DNA from 3 places in the Amphibacillus xylanus NBRC 15112 genome. Region 2 is predicted to be linked to each of the others. Evidence: predicted binding sites of a transcription regulator. Region 2 holds the regulator's gene; each other region holds the start of a gene.

Region 1 (8,613 bases), 1.1 Mb from region 2:
GGGTAACGGTTTTTCTACGCTATCAGTTGAAATTTACTCAATGGCGCGACAAGGCATTTCATTACACATTAACGCCTTATCAACAATATTATTCTTCTTTACCCTCATTCTTGTGGGAATCTATTATCTCATTTCCCAACGTGGCGGTATTAAATTGGGAGGGTTAAGACGATGAAAAAAATTATGACTGCTTTTGTTGGGATTGTGCTAGTTTCAAGTCTTTTGCTTCTAGTTATTAACCGTCTAAATGCAGCGAAGGGCTATTCCGGTGCTGACACGTTGACTGTCTTCAACTGGGGCGATTACATTGATATGGATTTGGTCAGTCAATTTGAAGAGGAAACGGGTATAACGGTTATATATGAGACGTTTGATTCTAATGAAGCGATGCTAACTAAAATTCAGCAAGGTGGTACGACATATGATATTGCTGTCCCTTCAGAATATATGATTGAGAAAATGATGGAGGAAGATCTGTTAATTCCTTTAGATCATGAAAAGCTACCAAATTTAATTCATATTGATGAACGTTTTATGGATTTACCCTTTGATGAAGGTAATAAATACTCTGTCCCGTATTTCTGGGGAACAGTCGGTATTTTATTTAACCCTGAACTACTACCAGACAAAAGCTTTACAAGTTGGAATGATTTGTGGGATCCAGATTTAGAAAACGGGATTTTACTTATTGATGGAGCTCGTGAAGTGATTGGAATGGGGCTAAATTCATTAGGCTATTCACTTAACGATACGAATCGCGATCATTTAGACGAGGCATTGGAAAAACTCAACACATTAACGCCAAATGTTAAAGCGATTGTAGGTGACGAGAACAAGCTGCTTATGGCTAACAATGAAGCGGCTGTTTCAATTGCTTGGTCTGGTGATGCAAGAGATATTATGTGGGAAAATGAGGCGTTAACATACGTCGTCCCAGAAGAAGGATCGAACTTGTGGTTTGATAATATGGTTATACCTAAAACGGCCGATAATATCGAGGGCGCCCACCAATTTATCAACTTTATGCTTGATCCTGAAATTGCAGCATTAAATACAGAGTATGTCAGCTACTCAACACCGAATCAATCAGCTATAGAATTATTACCAGAAGAGATGGTAGGGGACGAACGCTTTTATCCGCCAGCTGAGTTAACAGAACGACTAGAGGTATATGAGAACCTTGGAAGAGAAATGCTTAGCCTATACAATGAATTATTTTTACAATTTAAAATGCATAAAAATTGATTACAATATGGCTTAGAGAAGAGAACATCTAAGCCATATTTTTATTTTTTCAGAAAGCGTATTTGTACGAGAATAGATCTGAGAGAATGAGGGTAAATCATGAATGAGAAAAACTTTCGAGAATTTGAGTTGAGTAATGAGATTATTGATTCGTTGTCTAAGTTAGCGTATGACCATCCAACAGAAGTACAGAGTCAAGTGATTCCACTAATGTTAGCAAAGCGTGATTTAGTGGTTAAGTCACAAACAGGCAGTGGTAAGACAGCGTCATATGCCATTCCTATTTGTGAATCAATTGATTGGTTAGAGAATAAGCCACAAGCGTTAATTTTAACACCGACTAGAGAGCTTGCTGCTCAAGTAAAAGATGACTTTATTAACATTGGTAGGTACAAACGAATTAAAGCGACAGCTATTTACGGCAAGCAACCATTTGCAAAACAAAAATTAGAATTAAATCAGAAGATGCATGTCGTTGTAGGGACGCCGGGACGAATTTTAGACCATATTGGTAAAGGCACTTTACCCCTTGAGAAAATTAACTATCTCGTAATCGATGAAGCTGATGAAATGCTTAATATGGGGTTTATTGACCAAGTAACGGATATTTAAGAAGGATAAATATCTTTCCTACGCTGCAAGAGAAATGATATCGTTTATACATTCAAGAGAAGATGAAAGTTAGTCGTTAAATAGATTTGTGTGACGGAGTGAGAGCCTAAGTCAAAATTACTTGATTTAGGCTCTGTGTTATTGTCAGCATGCCAGATTAGCAAACTGAGATTAGGCGAGAACCGGTATCATGATGAACTTTTGCAACTAACGATGGGTGAATTTTTCATAAAAAAATTATCTAACATTAGGTTCGGTGAAATGCTTAAATGTTCCCCAATTCTCAAGTGTTTTAAGACTGTCATGTTGTGAGTTAAATTGAATGAGGATCGGTGCATGATCAAGATATGGATGTGCAGTAAATAACGCTCTGTCACCATATCTAATTGCAGTTAAAGCAGTAGGGAGCTCTCGTTTGAAGATCTCATTTCTTTTACGAGCTGCATCAATTGGAAACTCACCTTGATCAATATAGATGTTGATAAAGAACCATAAACAATGCTCATCTAATCTCCACTCCCCTAAAACTTCATCACGTGTAGGGTTAATTTTTTCCCATGCAAAATTGGTCCCAATATCCAAAAATAATTCACCAGTAACATCAGAGTGTGTTAGCGTGTAACGCCTTGGTATTACAGGTTGGGTTAAGGTTGTTTCATTAATAAAGTTAACAGAAAGTTTTTCAGGATTAAATGTACTCAAATTATCAACTCCCATCATATAGTTATCAATATGCGAATAACCAGATTCGGTTCGTGAGCGTAATATTTTTTTATTTGGCTTTAGGAGCTTATAAGGTATCGATTTAATAGAAGGATAATAGAGGAAGTTGTATACTATTACCAAGGAGTGATAAAAGTGAACATTCATCCAATCAATGCATTCAAAGATAATTATATTTGGGTAGTCGAGCAAGATTCACAGGTTGTCGTCGTTGATCCTGGTGAGGCAAAGGGTGTTTTAGATTATCTATATAATGAACAGAAAAGCTTAAGCGCCATTTTGCTAACGCATAATCATGATGATCATACTGGCGGGGTCGAGCAAATTTTAGCTGAATATCCTAATACCCCAGTACATGGACCTGCGGAAACTCAACCTCTAAGTCAGTATGTATTAAAGGAAGGCGATTCGTTTAAATTATTTGGGCGAACAGTGACTGTATTGGACACACCAGGCCATACAGAAGGTCATATTAGTTACTTAATCGATGAAGCTCTATTTTGTGGTGATTCACTATTTTCAGCTGGAACTGGTCGTGTTTTTACCGGCGATTATCAAGCACAATTTTTGTCGCTGCAGAAATTCAAACAGCTTGATAACATTGTGCGTGTATACCCAGCTCATGAATATACAGAAACGAATCTACGCTTTGCTCAATCTATCGAACCAGCTAATCAGCACGTATTAGTCGCGTTAGATGAGGTGAGAGCGTTAAGAAAAACTGGTAAACCCACATTACCATCGACAATAGGAAGAGAAAAGAAAATAAATCTACTCCTCCAAGCAGAAACTCTTGAACAATTTATCAAATTACGCCAAGCACGTGATGATTTTTAAAAAACATTGCAAGGTTAGTGCTAATCTATAACGTTTGGTAGGGAAAATGAGTTAAAAGTTGATGATAACTCGCAAATCTTTAAAGTTTGAGTTGAAAAGTGGTTAAAAAGTAGATGGTAAGTCGCAAATCTTTAACGTTTGAGTTGAAAAGTGGGTTAAAAAGTAGATGATAAGGCACTAATCTTTAACGTTTGAGTTGAAAAGTGGGTTAAAAGTAGATGGTAAGTCGCAAATCTTTAAAGTTTGAGTTGAAAAGTGGTTAAAAAGTAAATGATAAGGCACTAATCTTTAACGTTTGAGTTGAAAAGTGGTTAAAATGCAGATGATAATGCACTAAACTATAACTTTTGCTCCAAATAGTAGCGCAAAAGTAGATGATAAGCGCATAATCTTTAACGTTTTGATTAAAAAGTCGTTCAACCGTAGACGATAAAGCCCTAATCCTTAATGTTTGGTCTAAAAAGTCGTTCAACTGTTGACGATAAAGCCCCAATCTTCAACGTTTTGGCGGAAAATTAGTCTAAACGTATAAGATTTCCGCTATACCATTGATAATCTGTTTAACAAGCGAAAAAACTCACACCAAAATCCTTATAGGCAGACACACAATTACGCCCATTGCATAAATTGTCTATAGAGGAGCGTGGTGCAAATGTCTTTTGTATTTCCAGTTCAGATTCAAACGCTAAATATAAGTGATGGTCCGAATAAAATCGTTTATTATCCTCAGGCAGTAAAAATGAAGGATCAAGCATTAGAAAATTTAATCAATCAAACAATTGTTAGCCAAACTCAAGAGCTAATTAATCTTCAAGTTGGCAATATGCCGACAACAGTAGTGGAGATGATCGGGTTATATGAACTGAAAAATAATCAGCGTGATGTTTTAAGCTTGTCGCAATCAAATTACACATACCATTACCATGCAGCTCATGGCATGACGTTTATTAAATCCCTAACTTTTGGCCTAAAGGAAAAACAACTATGCGAGCTAAAAGATTTATTTAAACCAGGAAGTGATTATGTAAAAGTACTTTCGGACCTAATCAAGATACAAATTGAGCAACGGGATATTCCGATATTAGGGGAATTCAAAGAGATAAAACCTGACCAAGATTTTTATATTGCTGACAAATCACTAGTCATATATTTTCAACTTTATGAAATCACGCCATATGTTTATGGTTTTCCGATGTTTCCTATCTCAGTGTATGATCTTGAATCTATTATCGATGAAAATGGTCCACTCGGGCGTATGCTTGCTAGTCAATAATTTTTTCATAACACACATCAGTTTTAGTAGATGTGTGTTATATTTTGTCGCAAAAAATCATATGTAGTTTGTCTTAGACAAAAAGTCATGTCAAGATGAAAATTTAGTAAATCTCCAACAATACTAAATATGGACACAAATTGTTCATTGACCCCCAATATGTTGCGTGATATAGTAAAAATACTACATAATATTTCATTTTGAAATGGAATCCAGTGAGAATCTGGAACGGTCCCGCCACTGTATGAGCATTAGCTTAAGTCAGGTCTTTTCTCAAGATGAACTTACAAAATTCTTGTTATTTCGAGGCAAAGTAACAAATTAGCTCCCTAGAATGAAGTATGCCTTTTAGGGTTTTTTTATGCGTTTAGAGACATGACATAATATATGCAGCAAAATCAAACGAACTATACGACCAAGACTGAAAGGGGTAATAAAACAATGATGGATACAAAAATGGTGAAGAGGCCAGCTATTAAACTAGCAATCGAAAAGAGGGATGGCCGATCACAAAAATACGATCCAGCAAAAATAAAGAACGCACTTATCCAAGCGGTTCAGAATACTAATTTATCTTATTCAAAACAAACAATTGAAGAGATTACATATGAAGTAGATGAAAATATTCAAGCAAGTGCACCCGCAGTAATCACAACATCTCTTATTGATGATTATGTTTTGAAGCGCTTACAAAGTTACGGTATGCTTGATTTAGCTGATAGCTATGTCCAACGACGTAAGGAAAAAGCAGAAATACGAAAAAATAGTCGCGATATTAACCGCAAAATTGATCAGCTATTAGAAAAGGATCCAACGGTGGTTAATGAGAACGCGAATAAAGATAGTAATGTTTTTAACACACAACGTGACTTAACCGCAGGAAGTGTTGGGAAAACGATCGGTTTAAGAATGCTTCCTCCACATGTAGCAAATGCGCATGAAAAAGGCGAAATTCATTATCACGACTTAGACTATACACCATATGCACCGATGACTAACTGCTGTTTAATCGATTTTAAAACAATGTTTGAACAAGGATTTGAGATTGGAAATGCAGAAGTTGAATCACCGAGATCGATTCAAACGGCCGCAGCACAAACAGCACAGATTATTGCCAATGTCGCATCAAGCCAGTACGGAGGATGTAGCTTTGACCGTGTAGATGAAGTTTTAGCACCGTATGCACAATTAAACTATGAGAAAAACCTCAAAACAGCTCAAGACTGGATTGAAGGAGAAGAGCGTCAAAAGGCATTTGCTTTAGAAAAAACTAAAAAAGATATTTATGATGCAATGCAAAGCTTAGAGTATGAAATTAATACACTCTATACATCACAAGGACAAACGCCATTTACAACTTTAGGTTTTGGTTTAGGGACAAGCTGGATTGAGCGTGAAATCCAAAAATCAATTTTACAAATTAGAATTAACGGTTTAGGTAAGGAAAAACGAACAGCTATATTTCCAAAGCTTGTTTTCACATTGAAACGGGGCGTAAACCTTGAACCGCAAGATCCAAACTATGATATCAAGCAATTAGCTCTTGAATGCTCAACTAAACGAATGTATCCTGACGTTTTAAGCTATGACAAAATTGTTGAATTAACAGGTAGTTTTAAAGTACCAATGGGCTGTCGCTCATTCTTACAATCTTGGAAAGATAAAGATGGCAATGAAGTAACATCAGGCCGAATGAATTTAGGTGTAGTGACGTTAAATTTACCACGGATTGCAATTGAAGCAGGTGGAGATTTTAATAAATTCTATGAATTACTAGACGAGCGTCTTGCTGTTATGAAAGATGCATTGGTCTTTAAAGCAAATCGAACAATGGAAGCAAAACCAGTTAATGCTCCCATCTTATATTTACATGGTGCATTTGGGGAAAAACTAAAAACAACTGACCCAGTGTCGAAATTGTTCTTGAACAAACGTGCAACTGTTTCATTAGGCTATATTGGTCTATATGAAGTAGCAGCTGCATTTTACGGAAAAGCATGGGAGGATAACCCAGAGGCAAAAGACTTCACATTGGATGTTATCAAACGATTAAAATCAAAAGCAGATGAGTGGGGTAATGAAACAGATATACACTTTAGTGTCTACTCAACGCCAAGTGAAAGTCTAACAGATCGTTTCTGTAGACTAGATTTTGAGAAATTTGGTCCGATCGAAGAGATTACTGATAAGGGCTATTATACTAATAGCTTCCACTATGATGTAAGGAAATCACCAACACCATTTGAAAAGCTAGACTTTGAGATGGAATATGCACCATATACAAGTGGTGGCTTTATTCACTACTGTGAATATCCTAAAATGCAAACAAATCCAAAGGCACTAGAAGCCGTATGGGATTATGCATATGATCGAGTCGGGTATTTAGGTACAAATACACCAATTGACCACTGCTATGAATGTAATTATGATGGTGAATTTAACCCGACTGAAAGAGGCTTTGAGTGTCCAAGCTGTGGCAACACTGATCCTGAAACATGTGATGTTGTAAAACGTACGTGTGGTTATCTTGGTAATCCGCAAAAACGTCCAATGGTTAAAGGCCGTCATGAAGAAATTGCCTCACGTAAAAAGCATATGAAAGGATTTGATTGTAATTAAGTCAATTCCGATTACATGGACAGCAGAACGCTTTAGCCTCGGTCATATTGCGGACTATAAACCTTACAACTTTGTTGATGGTGAAGGGGTAAGATGTAGTCTCTATGTTAGTGGATGTCCATTTGCTTGTCGAGGTTGCTACAACAAAGCGGCTCAAGATTTTTCATATGGATACCCATATACAAAAGAATTAGAAGATCAAATCATTGAAGACTTGAACGCTGAATATTGCCAAGGACTTAGTCTATTAGGTGGCGAACCCTTCTTAAATACCCAAGTAACCTTATCATTGTGTAAAAGAGTGAGAGCTGAATTCGGTGATACAAAGGATATTTGGGCATGGAGTGGCTATACTTATCAGGAACTTTTCAAAAGCAGTCCAGATAAAATTGAGTTACTAAAGTTAATTGACGTATTAGTAGATGGTAGATTCATCGAAGCCAAAAAAGACTTAAACTTAGCATTTAGAGGTAGTTCAAATCAAAAAATTATCGATGTGAAAAAGTCAATCCAGGCTGATCAACTGATGCTCTGGAATAATGGGAACTATATTTAAAAGCTATAAAAAATACATGTTATGCGACCAAAAACGCACCTGTCTTAGATTCTTTCGAGACAGGTGCGTTTTATATTATTTGATTTGTCAATTTAAGCTAGACAAATGTGATTCATCGATGTAACTCATAAACACTTCCAAAGGCGTTCGATAATTTAGTGATTTTCTAGGTATTTGATTTCTCTTGTCTGCTGCAGACACAGATGTTTGATCAGCTTTGTAAAATTCATTTCCTTTAATAAGCTATCGCTAGTTCTGAAAATTTGCTGTTATGCCAAAAGTGGCTGCCATGCCAGTCTCTCCATGTAATGTGGTGCACTTGATCTTGGATGTGTGATTGGGGAGCCTGGTATATTGCTAAATCTACTATTTCTAGTAGGGCAAGTGAGTTAATGTATCAGTTTAAACCTATTAAGTTGCAACAATGTTCAATAAAAAATGAGTACGTTAAAGTGATTAAGAAGTATTTAGCCTCACAAGGTTAATAGATGAATGTCTTTTTTTATTTGTCTACTAAACGAGTTAAATAATTTTATAAAAATAAACGCCTGGCCAATTTACAGCCAGAGCGTTTATTATTTTGTAAAAAATTAAATTTCCATAATTCCGCCTCGTGAAGCATTCGTAACAAGCTTCGAGTATCTCGCTAACCAACCAGTTTTAATCTTCGGTTCAAATGGTTTAAGATTTTTTGCACGCTCAGCTAACTCCTCGTCTGATACGTTAAGATTAATTGTTCGGCTTGGTA
Region 2 (8,613 bases):
GATCACGAGCCGAAACTTTAATCAACGTAGTTTTGCTGAGCGTACCGCAATGAATACGCCAATCCAAGGAAGTGCAGCTGACATTATTAAGAAAGCAATGATCGATTTAGATCATGCATTAAAAGCCGGGAATTTTGAAGCACGCTTATTACTACAAGTTCATGATGAGTTAATTATTGAAGCGCCAAGAGAAGAAGCAGACAAATTGTTAGAGCTAGTACCGAAAGTAATGACTGAAACGGTCACATTAAATGTGCCGCTTAAAGTTGATGCTTCACAAGGCGAATCATGGTACGACGCTAAATAGAAAGGAAATAGTTATGCCAGAATTACCAGAGGTCGAAACAGTTAGACAAACATTATTAAAACTAGTTAAAGATGAAGTGATTACATCAGTTGATGTGTTTTGGCCAAAGATTATTAAAAAACCAGATGATGTATCAATCTTTAAACAGTTACTAATCGGTCAATCAATCAAGGATATTAACCGAAAAGGGAAATTTCTAATTTTTGAACTAGATCACTATTCATTAGTATCTCATCTACGTATGGAAGGAAAGTATGGTATTTATCCTAAAGAAGCAATTAAGGACAAGCATACACATGTGATCTTTAATTTTGAGAGTGGAAGATCACTACATTATCATGACGTTAGAAAGTTTGGGACGATGCACCTTTTTAACAAGGGCGAGGCTCACCTTGAACTGCCACTTGCGAAGGTTGGTCCAGATCCTTTTGAACCCGGGTATTTATTTGAAGATATTTATCCAAAAATCAAAAAAAGCTCACGAGCGATTAAAAATATTTTACTCGATCAAACAATTATTTCAGGGTTGGGCAATATTTATGTTGATGAGACATTATTTAGAGCAAAAATCCATCCACTACGTCAAGGTACATCATTATCTGAAACAGAAGTTCAATTCATTTTAAAAGAAGCAAAAGATACACTAAGAGAGGCTGTCAAGCAAGGTGGAACAACGATCAGAAGTTATACAAATAGTTTAGGTGAGATCGGGTTATTCCAACAAGAGTTATACGTCTACGGTCAGACAGGTGAGCCATGTAAGACTTGTGGTTCAGAAATCGAGAAATTTAAAGTCTCAAACCGTGGTACCCATATTTGTCCTAGCTGTCAACTCATTTCTTAGTCAATCAAGACTCACACCTTTTTTCATCCACCCATATACTATTTCGAGTTAAGTTATTGTACTTAAGACTTGAAGGAGTTGTGGGTGGAGATGATTGAAATATTCTCCTTATTATTTTTAGGAATCGCAGTTAGTATCGATTGTTTTATGGTTGCTTTTAGCTATGGATTAAAAAAGATGACTCTATCTAAACCGATGATACTCGTTATCGGTATTTGTTCAGGATTAGCTTTTGGAATAGCGATGCTTGCTGGTCAATTATTATCATTATTGATAAATGAAACATTGATTACATTTATCGGTGCCATATTATTGATCGGTTTAGGTATATATAATCTCGTCTCATTTGATCAACCGAAACAAACAGTTGAAAAACAGTATAATATTGAACTTAAACGGTTAGGAATTGTAATAAGTATTTTGAAAAAACCAGTCTTAGCTGACCTTGATCAGTCTGGAGATATTACTGGTTTAGAAGTTGTTTGGTTAGCAATGGCGTTATCAATAGATGCAAGTGCTGCAGGACTAGGTGCTTCACTTGTAGGAATCGATTTAACCGCAATCATTTTTATTATTTTTATGACGGCAACATTTTTAGCTATTGGACTATACATTGGAAGAAAGTTTGCCAAAGAAGAATTAGCTCCATGGGTTCGCTATATTCCTGGTATTTTACTAATTATCATTGGAATAAGTCGTTTTTGGATTGGCTAAGAATAAATTTACCGTAATTATATTTATGTAGGTGATAAAATGACAAAGGTTCTTGGTTTAACTGGAAGTATTGCGACTGGCAAAAGTACTGTTGCTCAACTTTTTATCCGTGAAAATATTCCGATTATTGATGCTGATCAGATTTCACATCAAGTAATCGAACCAAATCAGCGCGCATATCAACAAGTATTGCGTGCATTTGGCGATGATATTTTATCAAGTGATCAAAAAATTAATCGCAAGAAATTAGCCGAATTAATTTTTAACGATAAAGCAAAACGTGACTTACTTAATCAAATTGTTCATCCAATTATAATTGATCAATTAATCGAGGAAAGGGATCGATTGATTAGTGAAGGACATGCGCTCGTTGTACTTGATATTCCTTTATTGTACGAGCTTAACTTAACTAATTTAGTCGATAAAGTTATTGTCGTTTACACGACACGAATGACACAACTTGACCGATTAATGAATCGAGATCAATTGACCAAATTAGAAGCAGAACAAAGAATTAATTCACAGATTTCAATAGAAGAGAAGAAGCAAAAAGCAGATTATGTGATTGATAATAATGGCACCAAAGAAGTGACAGCTGAACAATTTGAACAGCTTTTAAATAGTCTCAAAACAGATTAAATCTTACTAAGTATTAAGATGTAACCGGTTTTACTAAAAATATCGTATTTATCATGAATTGATGCTATAATTAGAACTAGACTATTATACTTATACTCGGTAAATACTTGTTTTACAAATTATTATATTAATGGGGTGTCATACATGGGATTTAAGGAAACACTGAATAAATATTTTAATAATCATTCAGAATCTAGAGATAATCATTGGGACAAGAATTTAAGAACGAAATACTATCGAACAACAAAAGATAAAGCATTTGATACAGTACTTCGCTATTTTAGACAACTTCCAAATTGCGAAATTAACTCAGAATCAGAAAAACATGGTGAAATTAGTATTAACTATAAAGGCAAGCGACGTGCCTTTATTATTGTTACCATCATTATGGTCAAGCCGTATAGAACTGCAGTAGACTTTTCAATTACGACAGAAGGCGGCCTATTTGACTTAGGGTTTAGTCATAATTTAATCCCTAAACTATATAAAGCTTTATCAAAAGAATTACAAGAACTAGATCAACAAGAACAAATCTATTAATTAAAGGTGGGAATGAAAGAATATGCGCTGTCCAACCTGTCAAAATAAGAATACCCGTGTTTTAGATTCTCGTCCAATTGAAGAAGGGGACGCGATTCGAAGACGTCGTGAATGTGAAGAGTGTAGCTATCGATTTACAACTTTTGAACGCATTGAAGAAATGCCATTAATCGTCGTGAAGAAAGAAGGCGTTAGAGAGGCGTTTAGTCGTGAGAAGTTAATTCGAGGCTTAATTAAAGCTTGTGAGAAAAGACCAGTATCTCATGAACAATTAAAACAACTGGCTATAGATGTCGAGAGAGAATTACGTAGTAGAGGCTCTGCTGAGGTAGAAAGTAAAGATGTCGGAGAGCTTGTAATGGATCATTTGGCTCAAATTGACGAAGTTGCTTATGTTCGTTTTGCATCTGTCTATCGCCAATTTAAAGACATTAATGTCTTTTTAGATGAACTAAAAGAAATTATGAATTATTCGAATAAAAAAGATAAATGAGCCATATAGGCTCTTTTTTCTTTGTGCTATAATAGAGTCAACATTAATAAAGGAGGCATACCATGCACCAATCAATTGGGAAAATACTCCCCTCTGATCATTTCACAATTATTAACCAGTGTTCAATTACAGATGATCACTATCAAGCACTCTATCAATTGTATCAACCGATTATTGGTGTGGATGCAACGGCGCTTTACGTTACTTTATATCATCTTATTCAAGCGAATCAAAAGCATAGCCACCATCATTTAATGCAACTACTAGATCGACCATTGACAGTCATCTATCAAGCTCGGTTAAAATGTGAGGCAATTGGCTTGATTCATACATATAAACATGAACTGGAGCACGGTTCGATTTATCACTATCAATTAAATGAACCACTTAAAGTTAAACAATTTTTAAAGCATGATTTATTAACGCAATTATTACGTCATCAAATTGGCCGAATTAAATATCAGGCAATTAAAGAATCTGTTAGTTCAATTTTTGAAGTTCAAGATAAAAATCAGCTAGGCAAAAACGTAACAGCTCAATTCTCTGATGTGTTTAAATATGACGGTGCAGCACAATCATTTGTAAAAATTAATCAAGAAGAAGAAACACAAGCAGAGCCTAATGTTCAGCATCATAACATTGACTGGAAGTGGCTAGAGAAGAGCCTAGCTGATCGAATGTTACCAGTAGAAAGAATTTTAACTGATGACAATATTAAATTAATAGAGCAAATGGGCGGGCTTTATCAGTTATCGACAACGCAACTCGATAAAGCAATCCAATGGGCGCTTACGAGTCAGCATGATTTAAATCGTGAAGAATTTAAGAATGCCTGTCTCGATTTAGTTGAAACATTGCCTGCACAACAAGTGAATATCGTTAATCAGAGAGAACGAATTAAGACGACTGATCAAGAACCGAAGAAATCAAAAAGAGATTTATTTGTTGAACGAATGGAGACAATTAGTCCAAAAGAATTGTTAGAAGATTTATCCAGTGGTCGTCAAGCATCTCAACAAGATCTAAAAATGATTGCTAATATTATGGATGCACAAGGACTTGAGCCGGGCGTTATGAATGTTTTGATTCATTACGTAATGCTTAAAACAGATATGAAATTAACTCGTTCCTATTTAGAGAAAATCGCAAGTCATTGGTCACGGAAAAATGTTAAAACAGTCCAACAAGCGATGACTTTAGCAAAATCAGAAAATAATAAATACCAACAATGGGATCAGAAAAAACAAACAAACTATGGTCAAAGACGAAAGAGTCAAGAAGTCGTGCCTGAATGGTTTAAGAATCGTAAGAAAAAAGAAGATAGTCAACCAGCCGAAGTTACAGCAGATATTGATCAAATTTTACAATCTTTCAAAAATAAAAACTAAACTGAGTAGAGGTGAATAAGCCGTGGAATCCATACAAGCATCTTTAAAGAAGTGGATGAAGGACAATGCGTCATTTCAAGACGTTTATCAAAAAATGCGTACTGATATAATCAATGATCCAGAAATTCAGCAAATCCTGCAAGCTAATCCTCAATTGGATCAGGAATCAATTGATCGACAATTAATTAAACTGTACGAATATCAATCACAAAATAAGGATTGTACTAATTGTCCGGAAAATGGATGTTCAAACAATATTTTACCAGGCTACAAACCACGATTAGAAGTGGACGGGAAGCATATCCATGTTAGCTATGAAAAATGTAAATATACGATAATTAGAGAAGCACAGCAAGAGAGAGCATCACTTATCAAAAGCTTATATATGCCTAAAGATATTCTCCACGCCTCAATTGCAAACATTCACGGTAATGATTCAGCAAGACACCGAGCAATTGTTGAGATATCAAGGTTTTTAAATGAAGCTGGTGAGAAGCTTCCTCAAAAAGGGCTGTATTTCTACGGTCCCTTCGGCGTTGGAAAAACATACTTCCTCGGCGCCATTGCAAATGAATTAGCGGATCGTGGGATTGAATCGATGTTAATTTACATGCCTGAATTTGTCCGAGAAATTAAATCATCGATTAAAGATGATTCAATTAGTGAAAAGATTGATCAATTCAAAAAGGTATCAGTTTTGATGTTAGATGATATTGGTGCAGAGTCAATTTCTGCTTGGTTTAGAGATGAAGTATTAGGCTCAATTTTACAATATCGCATGATGGAAGGATTACCAACATTCTTCAGTTCAAATTATTCACTCAGCCAACTCGAAAAACATCTTTCAACAACTACAAGAGGTGACATTGAACAGGTTAAAGCAGGAAGAATTATTGAACGGATTCATCAATTAAGTATTCCTGTTGAAATTAATGGTGAAAGTCAACGATAAGCTTAGATTTTATTTAGTTAATAGGTGGGGGATTCGTTAATCTCGTCCACCTATTTTAATATCAACCGATATTTAATCATTTTTTTAAAATAACATCCATACAATATAACAGTGTTAGAAGAGATGGATGTGATTAAATGGTGAAAATTAAATTTGATCATGAACTTGACCTAACGATGTTTAAAGACAAGCTGATTAAAGAGCAGCGAATGTGGCGAGTACTAGATGATCAAAAGTTAGAAATTCTTGATCAGGATCATGATAAAACGAGTCAGATGTTAACCCAAATGTTTTATTCTGTTGATCTAAAACCGATGCTTATCGAGATTTTGATCAATCAATATTTTTATTATGATTTTGATGAAATGAATGCAATTTTATCCTTTGCAGCACAAATGCTCTTAACTGACCAATATCGAGATGTAACTTTCTTATCAGACTTAAGAGCAACAATGCAACAGTACTTTACTGTTGATCCAGATCAATCATTCTTCTACTATGATAAACAAAAGCATATATTTTTTGAGCAAGCAGGTTGGTTGTTAGAGGAAGTCGTAGCACGGTCGATTGATGAAAAGAAACAAGAAGAACGTTACCAAGTATTTTTAGAATCGCTTAGGGAGTACGTGAGGGCACGAGATAAGGGACCACTTTGTTTTGTTAAGTGGAGAAATGGTGAAGGAGATATTTATCATGAAAATGGGCATTATTACACAAAAGAAGAACTAAATCGAAAAGTATTAGAAACACCCATTCATATCTACCAATTTGCTCAAAACGAACAGAAGCTCAGTCCTTTTCTGGCACTTAATCCAAGACAAATATTAGTTTATCCAGACAATGAAACGGATCCTGTACTTATATCACTTCAAAACATATTTGATGAACGTCTAGTCATGATTCACAATCACACATTTCCGTTTGAAAATCAAACTTAATAGTTTGACTTGATTTTTCATAATTAAACCTTTATAATCTAAAGCATAATTTGATAACGATAAGTTATGATAAGGACATGATTATTAGTCTGATGTTCAAAAGAGAGGGAAGTCGTGCTGAAATCTTCCTGTTCAATCTACTAATAGTTACCACCTTTGAACTCCATTTTTGAACATAATAGTAGAAAATGGCGTCACTCTACGTTACAGAGCCTATGAGCCAAACAATGGTATGACTTTGTTTGGGAACGAGGGTGGAACCACGAGTTAATGCTTGTCCCTTTGCGTATGACGCAGAGAGATAGGCTTTTTTTATTGCACAGATTTTTATAAATAAAGGAGCGTACACAGAATGGAAAATCAAATTTTAATTACATTTCCTGACGGAGCACAAAAGGCGTTTCCAAAAGGAACAACAGGAGAAGACATTGCACAATCAATTTCTCCAGGTTTAAGAAAGCAAGCTTTAGCAGTAACACTGGACCAAGTGTATTACGATTTAAAAACACCACTACCAGGAGATGGTGAAATCGCGATTATTACAAATAAACAACCTGAGGGCTTAGAAATCATGCGTCACTCAGCAGCCCACGTAATGGCACAAGCGATTAAACGCTTGTATGGCCATGATGTCAAACTTGGTGTAGGTCCAACAATTGAGGATGGTTTTTATTATGATTTTGATTTAGACCAATCATTAACACCAGAAGATTTACCTAAGATTGAAAAAGAAATGCAACGTATTATTGATGAAAATCTTGAAATTAGACGAGTTGAAGTGAGCCGTGCTGAAGCGGAGAGACTTTATCGTGATGAAGGCGATAACTTAAAGCTAGAACTACTTGAAGCTATTCCAGAAGATGAGACAGTAACGATTTATGAGCAAGGTGAATTTTTCGACCTTTGCCGTGGTGTACACGTCCCATCAACGAGCAAAATCAAAGTATTTAAGCTATTGAGTATTTCAGGTGCGTACTGGCGTGGAGATAGTAATAACAAAATGCTTCAGCGTATTTATGGAACAGTCTTTAATAAACAGGCTGATTTAGATGAATACTTGCGCTTACGTGAAGAGGCTAAAGAGCGTGACCATCGTAAATTAGGTAAAGAATTAGGTCTATTTACTGTATCACAAAAAGTAGGTCAAGGATTACCAATTTGGTTACCAAAAGGAGCTACAATTCGCCGTATTATTGAGCGCTATATCGTTGATATTGAAGAAAAACTAGGCTATGATCACGTTTATACACCTGTTTTAGGTAGTGTAGAGCTATATAAAACAAGTGGACACTGGGATCACTATAAAGATGATATGTTCCCAACATTAGAAATGGATAACGAAGATCTTGTGCTTCGTCCAATGAACTGTCCACACCATATGATGGTATACAAAAATCAACTGTACAGCTACCGTCATTTACCAGTTAGAATTGCTGAACTTGGTATGATGCACCGTCATGAAATGTCAGGTGCACTTGCAGGTTTACAACGTGTACGTGCGATGACTTTAAATGATGCACATATTTTTGCTAGACCAGATCAGTTGAAAGAAGAATTTATTCGAGTTGTAGAGCTTGTTCAAAATGTTTATCGTGACTTTGGCATTGAAGACTTCTACTTCCGTTTATCATATCGTGACCCAGAAGATAAAGAGAAATATATCGATAATGATGAAATGTGGGAAATGGCACAAGCAACATTAAAAGAGACAATGGAAGAAATGAATTTGGAGTATGTTGAAGCTGTAGGAGAAGCGGCATTCTATGGTCCGAAGCTTGATGTACAAGTAAAAACTGCG
Region 3 (8,613 bases), 1.2 Mb from region 2:
AATTTAATTATTTCACTTCTAAAGTGGGGTCTTTTAATTCAATGTTAGTTTTACAGCCTAAAACCGAAAGAAGATCTTGGTTTAGTCTAAGGTCTTTTTTTATACTTAAAACATTAAACTATAACGTAAATTGTGAGGTGTCTTCATGGGGAAAGATATGACAACAGGAAATCCAATAAAACTGATTTTCTATTTTGCTTTACCAATGTTTTTCGGTAATATATTTCAACAGTTTTATAATATGGCTGACACATTTATTGTTAGTCAAACAATCGGTATCGATGCATTAGCAGCTGTAGGCTCAACTGGTAGTATTAACTTTTTAATTATTGGTTTAGCAATTGGAATTACAGCTGGATTATCAGTTATCACTGCACAGCGCTTCGGTCGTAAGGACTTTGAGGGATTAAGGAGAAGTCTTGGTACTAGTTTAATAATCGTCGTAATCGTAAGCGTTATCCTAACTTATTTTGCCACAAAAAATACGAGAACAATACTAGAGTTAATGCAAACACCGCCAGAAATCATTGATTACGCTTATGACTATTTATTTATTATATTTGCGGGAATTGGTATAACCGTGTTATTTAATTTCTTATCAAATATTTTAAGAGCTATCGGTGATAGTCGAACTCCGTTAATATTTTTAATCATTGCATCAATTTTAAATGTTATCTTAGACTATACATTTATCTTAGTATTCAATATGGGCGTTAGTGGTGTTGGTTACGCAACAGTTATTGCACAATTTGTCGCAACTATTTTATGTCTAATTTATATTAAACGACGTGTGCCTATTTTAAGGATTTATAAAGAAGACTGGACAAAGGATTGGTCTGAGTATAAGGAGCACTTACGTGTTGGTTTACCTTATGGATTCCAATATTCAATTATTGCTGTGGGAACAATTGCAGTACAAATCACATTAAATAGATTAGGTGCTGTATCAGTTGCTGCCTATACTTCGGCTAACAAAATTGATCAACTCTTAACGATGCCGCTTCAAACAATTGGTGTAGCGATATCGACATACGTTGCTCAAAACTTTGGTGCTAGAAAGTATGCGCGAATAAAAGAAGGCGTGACAAAAACCTTAAAGATTACTATCCTATATGGCTTTACGATTGGGCTTATTCTTTGGTTCTTTGGTCAAACACTAACATTAATTTTTGTAGATGGTAACAATGAGGCTGTGTTAAGTTTAGCTCAACAGTATTTTAGAATCCAAGCACCATTTTATCCGTTTTTATCAATGATATTTGTACTTAGACTATCATTACAAGGTTTGGGTAATAGTTTTGCACCAACACTTGCTGGGGCAATGGAACTTGTCGCTAGAGTATTTGGAGCAATCATTTTATCAAATCTATTTGGTTTTGCTGGGGCAATCATGTCAAATCCACTTGCATGGATTAGCGCTGTCGTTATTTTAATACCGACATATTACGCAACAGAGAAATTAATTGTTAATGAACCTACTCCATTAGCTAAAAAACTTGCTTTTGGTTCAAAAAACGTCATTAAGAATGTTCAGCTTGAAGAGTGTCATGCGTGCCATTAGATTTTCACTCAAATTAATATAACTACATGAATCATTCATAAATTCTTAAGCCTCCAATTGATGTTTATTTAAATCAATTTGGAGGCTTTATTGGTTCAATGTCAAATAGTGTTGGTAGGTTTTATAATTAGTCGAGAATAAATTTATTTTAGTTTTAATAAAGATACAACTTGTTCACCGCAGGTGAAATACACTCGCTTTCTTACGTTTCCGCGGGCACGGCTTTTAGCTAACTAAGGCAAGCCAAGAGCGCTTGCCTTAGTGGATCTTCAGCTCGTGCTGGGACTGCGATTACTCGTCCCACCGAAAAGATTTATTCCCGCAGAAGTCTCGTGTATTTCACCTGCTGTTTTTCATTTTTAAATTAAATGGCTGCTATTTTAACTAAGCAGTTTACTTTTGCTTTCGTTCCTCTATAACTGTAAGGGATCTAACCCTTCGTCTCTAATATTAAATGCTTTTCGTCGACTTAATTATTAGTGAATCTACTGGCCTTTTTCTATGGAAACACAAAAAAGGTGTCAGCGAATTCGTAAAAAACTCACCAACACCAAAAATTATAGAACCGCTTTATTGAGGTTAGGCTGATCTTGTTATGTCATCAATTATTGATTATTCACTCTCTACTATTCACCTATCACACCACAAGCAATTCTAGCGCCTGCATTTCCAGCTGGTTGAGAGATGTAGTCATCGGGATTTTCATGAATGACAAGACTTGTCCCCTCTTCAGTAAAGAGAGTATTTTCATGATCTGGATCAAGTGAAACTAATTTTGCTTCTAATTCTACATATACAGAGCCATCTTCCTTAACCAATATATTTTCAAGATCACCAGCATGGGGACCTTTTGGATGTTTGAAGCCATGTTTACTATTTGTTGGGTTATAGTGCCCACCTGCAGACTCAAAATCAGGTGGTACGCATGCTCCACGATCATGAATGTGAAAACCATGCTCACCAGGTGGTAAGTTATCTCCCTCTAAGATAATTTTCACACCACCTTCAGATTGCTCAGTCAGGGTTGCAGTTGCTATTTCCATGCCATGACTATTAATTAAACCGACAACTACCGCTTCAGGCAAAGCACTTACTTCAACCGCTTCATTATCAAGTTCTTTATGGCCTTCTTGATTATCATCTTGTTGACATCCAATAGCTGTGACCATAATGATTAGTAGCAAAAATAATCTGAAGTATTTTTTCACCACTTCTACTCCTTTCATTTATAAGATATTTTCTATAACAGTTTGGACAAGTACTGCTTTATTTAGTCCCTGATAGGCAAAGTAAAAAGGAAATGATTCAGAAAAACTTTAGACCATTTCCTCGATAATTTATGCTCATTACACTAAACTTTAAATTTCCCAACTAGCATATTTAGATTTTGACTAGATTCAAATAACGTTTTGGACCTGTCAGCCATGTGTTCCATCGTACTTGAAGTTTCCTCAGCGGATGATGCTATTTCTTCAATCCCAGCTGCTGATTGTTGTGAAATTGAAGCCATTTCCTGTGCAACGTTGCTCACATGAACTGATTCTTGGTTCAATAGTGATAAATTTTCAATCGTTGATCGAATATGCGTTACCATCTGATCAACTGCATACTCAATCTCATTTAATCTTAATCCTGTTAGTTCAATATCATTCATCCCTTGTTGTATTTCTTGATAACTTTCTTTTAACGTTGTTGATACTATTTGCGTCTCTTTCTGATTATCTTGAGTTATTGTCGTAATTGTATTGACTGATTTTTTTACTTCTTCAGCTAATTGCCGGACCTCGTCTGCTACAACGGTGAACCCTAGGCCATGTTCACCTGCTCGAGCCGCTTCTATCGAAGCATTTAAGGCTAGTAAATTTGTCTGCTCTGAAATTTCTTTAATAAACTGGACAAGCCGAGATATTTGCGTAGATTTTTGATTTAGACTATCCAATTGCTCAATTACTTTTTGGACAATTTGATTAATAATGTCCATCTGATTAACAGATTTTTTCATATAATCTTGACCTTGGGCAGTCTTGTCAAGCATCTCATTTAGTAATTGATCTACTGCTTCATTACTTTGATCAATGTGACTAATTTTCCTTACAAAATCACGTACTATATTCTCCAATTGATTTGCGAATGCTGCTTGATCATCTGTACCTTTAGCTAGATCATTCATCGTTATAGCGATCTGTTGTGTACCTAATTTTACATCTTCAGCTGATTGATTTAATTGCCCACTCTGTTGATCAACCACCTCAGATGTTTGTTTAATTGAAGTTACCATTTTACTTAACTGTAAGCGCATTTGATTAATCGTATGGAATAACTGTCCAATCTCATCTTTTCCAGACAAAATAGTATTGGCTTTTGTTAAATCACCAGAAGCAATTCTACTAGCTTCATGAACGATATGATTCAGTCTTTTAGATACATGACGACTAACGATTAATACTAGTATGACTGCAATAATTATCGTTGTAAGCATGCTATAAAGTAGTAAGTTCTGGGCGAACAACTGGCTTTGATAGACTGTTTCTTCAGCATCATGACGATCTTCAATTATTAATTCACTTAAATCACCTAGAGCTGATGTAGTTTCTTCTGTTAATTGAATATATCGATTACTATGTAGGCGTACAACAAATTCACGGTTTCCACTGATCGTCATAAAGTCTTGGTAAAGCATGTCCGTTAATTGTCCATTATAATCTACTATCTTATTTAGTAGATCAATCTGTTTTCCATGCTTAAGTCGTTCTTTTAATAAGTCAAATTGCTCATTAATTTCTTGATCGATTGCTTCAAACTCATTTACATATGTTTGACTACCAAATTGAGCATAGCCCATAACCGATAATCCCTTAGACCGAATCTTATCACTTAGCTCAGTGACTAATAAAGCATGATCAGAGTTATCATTAAGTGTCTCTACACTCTGATTTGTCTGATTAATCGCTCGTGCAACAAAGGTAATTGACGTTACTAACAGGATAAAGAGTAAAATAAAAATTAAACCGTACTTCCAAGCTATTGGTAAATGATCGGCATTTACCTTAAAGAATAGTCTTCTCATATACTTTTTCATATTCTAATATGCCCCCTCTACTAAAAAAGCACTACCAAATAGTAGTGTTTTTTTGGAAAACTAGTATAGATGTATTTTTTGACAGTTAAAATATTCCTCTATTTACAGACTATCAAAACAAGTTAAAGCCTCTGTTAACTCGTTGTAAATTCAATGTAAAATTTTTATTTTTACCCATAAAAAAACTCAAACAACCGGTTAAGATTGTTTGAGCGTATGTTAGCTTTTATTATAATTGATCTGGGTCTGTTCCTAGTCGATTACCGCAGTTTAAGGCTTCGATCCTTGTCATGTCTTCGTTAGATAATTCAAAATCAAAAATATCAGCATTTTCCTTTTGTCGAGATTGATTTACAGACTTCGGTATTGTGATAATCCCATTCTGATAATCCCAACGAATAATAATTTGCGCAGGAGACTTGCGATACTTTGCTGCCAACTCCTGAAGCACTGGATGATCTAAATATGTCGCCTTCCCAATCGGTGACCATGCCTCTACGGCAATATTATGATTTCGGCAATACTCTCTTACCTCTACTTGAGCAAGCTGTGGATGTAATTCAATCTGATTAATTGCAGGCTTTATTGTTGCATCCTTCATCAAATCCTCTAAATGATGAGGGTGGAAATTACTCACACCAATTGCACGTGCCTTTTTATCATGATAAATTTTTTCAAGAGCTCGCCAAGTTTCTTTATACTTACCAGGTATCGGCCAATGAACAAGATAAAGGTCAACATAATCCATATTTAGGCGTGTTAAACTTCGCTCAAATGCTGCTAATGTCTCTTCATAACCTTGCTCATCATTCCATACTTTTGTCGTAACAAAGATCTCATCCCTTGGAATACCGCTATCTGCAATTGCTTTACCAACGCCCTCCTCATTTTGATAGAAAGAAGCCGTATCAATATGACGGTAACCTAGTTCAAGAGCTGAACGAACGGCATCATACACTGTTTTCCCGTCTTCAACTTTGTAAACACCCAGTCCAATTACCGGTATTTCGACACCATTATTTAATGTTTTTGTCGTAGTTAAACCCATGAACAAGACACTCCTTATACTAAATTATTTTTGATTTGACACACTTATACATTTTCACTTAAATTTTAACACATTTAGCTAAAATTTCTCACCTAAAATGAAATTATCATATATAATATAATTACTAGAACTTAACACCCTCTAGTCGTTTTAGACAATTTCTTCTTAATTACCCTCTAATTAGCTAAGCAAAATCCTTTTGTTATTCTATTAAATCTGGTATGATAAAAACTCATGATCTCACATAAAAACATCAATATATAGTATTAAGTTATCATTTTCGATTCTATATATTGATTTTTTTATATTTAGAGGTTATGATTATAATTGTCAAAAAAACGCCCTTGAAGCGTTAATATTATTATTCATATATACAAAGGAGCGGTCTTATGATTATCGAGTATGTAACCGATGGTTTTGTCGAAAAAGTGGTCAAAGAAAACCCAAACCCACTAACGGAGATTGGTAGTTTTGTTTATACTAGAACTTATTCTAGATGGAAGGCTACGAAAGGCAGACGTGAATATTGGCAAGAAACAGTTCAACGCGCTGTCAACTATAATATGACTTTAGCTAGTGACCACCTTATTAAAATTGGCCTAGAGCCGGATTACCGCGCACTACAACAAGAAGCAGAGCGGATCTTTTTAAGCATTTATAATACAAAACAGTTCCCTTCTGGCCGTACATTATGGCTTGGTGGTGGAAATGACGTTATAAATGAAAAATTTACACTTGGTAATTTTAACTGTTCATTTACAAACATAACAGATTGGAAGGACTTATCCGAAGTATTTTATTTATTACTAGTTGGGACAGGTATTGGGATTAAATCAACACTTAAAATGGCAAAAAGAATGCCAAAGATCAGAACTAACGTTAAAGTACTCCACTCAGAGTACCGCCCAGTCAAAAAAGAAGAACGTCTGGAGCATTCAAAGCTTGTTGAAATTGGTAATGGCTTTGCCAAAATCTATATTGGTGATTCAAAAGAAGGTTGGGTTGAATCATTACAGCTTTATTTAGATGTTCTAACAAAAGTAGAATACAAGCATATTCATACAATTAAATTTAGCTATAACTCAGTACGCCCTAAAGGAGAAAGACTGAAAACATTTGGTGGTACTGCATCAGGTCACGAACCGCTTAAAGAAATGTTTGAAGGATTTTCAAAAGTACTTAAAAATGAAATTGATGATAGTTTAGCACCAATTGAAACAGATGAAGACGGCTACGGACAAGTTAGACCAATCCACATTCTTGATATGGCTAACTTAATCGGCGCGAACGTCGTTGTTGGTGGAGTAAGAAGAACAGCAGAAATTTTCTTATCAGATGCTGATGATATTGAAGTATTACTTGCTAAATACGGCATTAATGGCTTCTGGACACAAGATCACTTTGATCAACACGAAAAAGTAAAAGCATCATTAATTAAAAATGGCATTACGTTACCTAAATGGTTTGAGGAAATGTCAATTAAACAGCATGCTGTTTCTTACGATGATGGCAAAAACCTTAAATACTTCGATGATGAAGCTGTTGCACTAGCTTTTGCTGAAGAAGTTGGTGGTTACCATATGCATCCTGTGCGTGAACCACGTAAAAACATTGATCACCGTCGTATGAGTAATAACTCTGTAGCCTTTACTAAAAAACCTACAAATGAAAGACTAAGCCTTCAATTTGAATTATTAAAAGGTGAAGGTGAACCAGCATTTGTTAACCTTGAAGAGGCTGCTCGACGAGTATTAACACAATTAGGAGATTCAAATCCTTCAAGAAATAGACTAGAGTATATCATGGAAGAAATTGGTTTAAACCCTTGTGTTGAGATTATTTTATTCAGTAAAAACGTATGTAACTTAACAACTGTTAACGTTACAGCATTTATTGATGAAAATGGTCAACTTGACGAAGCTGGATTATTACAAGCACAAAGAGATTCAGCTCGTATCGGCCTAAGAATGACACTTGCTAATTTAGAACTTGAAAATTGGGATAAAGTACAGAAGCGTGACCGCTTATTAGGTACTTCATTAACAGGTTGGAAGGATGCAATGTCGATACTTGGCTATACTGAAGAACAAGAAGAAGAATTACAAAGAAAGCTTCACCACGCATCACGTAGCGAAGCTGATAAGTATGCAAAAGAATTAAGAATTAATGCACCATTACTTGTTACAGCAGTTAAACCTGAAGGAACATTAAGTCAAGTTGCTCGAAACCCGAGAACAGACTCTCCTGTTTCAAGTGGGTTACACTGGTCACACTCACCATACTACATCAGAAGAATTCGAATTAATGAAGCTGATCCATTAGCTAAAGTTGCTTTAGACTTAGGCTGGACAGTGAACCCTGAAGTAGGTACAGAAGGTGACACACATGAAGAACGATTAGCAAATGCGAAAACACTTGTGATTGACTTCCCTGTTGCTTCTGGAGCTGACAAGACGAAAGATGATGTATCTGTAGATGAGCAGTTTGACAACTACTTTAGCTTCCAAAATCATTATACAGAGCACAACACATCAAACACGATTACAGTTAAACCAGATGAATGGGACCGTGCAGAAGAACGTGTACTAGAAGGCTGGGATAACTTTGTTGGAGTATCGTTCTTAGCACATGATGGTGGAACATACCAACTTACACCATACGAAGCTATTTCAAAAGAAGAGTATGAGGAACTCAAAGCAAAAATGATTCCTTTCTCTGCTGAATTATTAAAGCAATATGAAGTGTCAGATAATTTAGAAGCAGCTGATATTGGCAATGACAGCTGTACAACTGGAGCTTGTCCAGTTAGATAATATCTTTAGACGAGATGGTATCACCTAAACGTTGATGCCATCTCTAAAAAATAATGATCTAGGAGTTGTATGATAATGAAAATGAAGAACATACTTTTTGCCATCGTACTAA

Evidence for each region. Region 2 encodes NrdR, which represses ribonucleotide reductase genes. Its sites were predicted from a motif close to AACACNATATATNGTGTT; they were not measured.
Region 1: nrdD (anaerobic ribonucleoside-triphosphate reductase) is a predicted target of NrdR. The motif match lies at 4,842-4,859, and genes of this name have one in related genera.
Region 3: nrdJ (ribonucleoside-triphosphate reductase, adenosylcobalamin-dependent) is a predicted target of NrdR. The motif match lies at 5,939-5,956, and genes of this name have one in related genera.

The regions. Positions count from the first base shown of each region.
Region 1 is NC_018704.1:2,457,371-2,465,983, reverse strand. It holds gene AXY_RS11695 (ABC transporter permease) at 1-175, shown strand, start outside; gene AXY_RS11690 (ABC transporter substrate-binding protein) at 172-1,245, shown strand; partial or broken gene AXY_RS11685 (DEAD/DEAH box helicase) at 1,345-1,854, shown strand; gene AXY_RS11680 (staygreen family protein) at 2,095-2,559, opposite strand; gene gloB (hydroxyacylglutathione hydrolase) at 2,716-3,417, shown strand; gene AXY_RS11670 (DUF3298 and DUF4163 domain-containing protein) at 4,070-4,690, shown strand; adenosylcobalamin (AdoCbl) riboswitch at 4,873-5,017, shown strand; gene nrdD (anaerobic ribonucleoside-triphosphate reductase) at 5,132-7,309, shown strand; gene nrdG (anaerobic ribonucleoside-triphosphate reductase activating protein) at 7,296-7,865, shown strand; partial or broken gene AXY_RS13040 (IS30 family transposase) at 7,953-8,057, opposite strand; gene ilvD (dihydroxy-acid dehydratase) at 8,456-8,613, opposite strand, start outside.
Region 2 is NC_018704.1:993,430-1,002,042, forward strand. It holds gene polA (DNA polymerase I) at 1-307, shown strand, start outside; gene mutM (DNA-formamidopyrimidine glycosylase) at 321-1,151, shown strand; gene ytaF (sporulation membrane protein YtaF) at 1,242-1,865, shown strand; gene coaE (dephospho-CoA kinase) at 1,905-2,504, shown strand; gene AXY_RS04885 (hypothetical protein) at 2,649-3,044, shown strand; gene nrdR (transcriptional regulator NrdR) at 3,067-3,537, shown strand; gene AXY_RS04895 (replication initiation and membrane attachment family protein) at 3,600-4,925, shown strand; gene dnaI (primosomal protein DnaI) at 4,948-5,877, shown strand; gene ytxC (sporulation protein YtxC) at 6,015-6,815, shown strand; T-box leader at 6,873-7,100, shown strand; gene thrS (threonine--tRNA ligase) at 7,168-8,613, shown strand, end outside.
Region 3 is NC_018704.1:2,339,147-2,347,759, forward strand. It holds gene AXY_RS11175 (MATE family efflux transporter) at 146-1,561, shown strand; gene AXY_RS11180 (superoxide dismutase family protein) at 2,188-2,772, opposite strand; gene AXY_RS11185 (methyl-accepting chemotaxis protein) at 2,913-4,640, opposite strand; gene AXY_RS11190 (aldo/keto reductase) at 4,870-5,688, opposite strand; gene nrdJ (ribonucleoside-triphosphate reductase, adenosylcobalamin-dependent) at 6,078-8,501, shown strand; gene AXY_RS11200 (DUF4430 domain-containing protein) at 8,577-8,613, shown strand, end outside.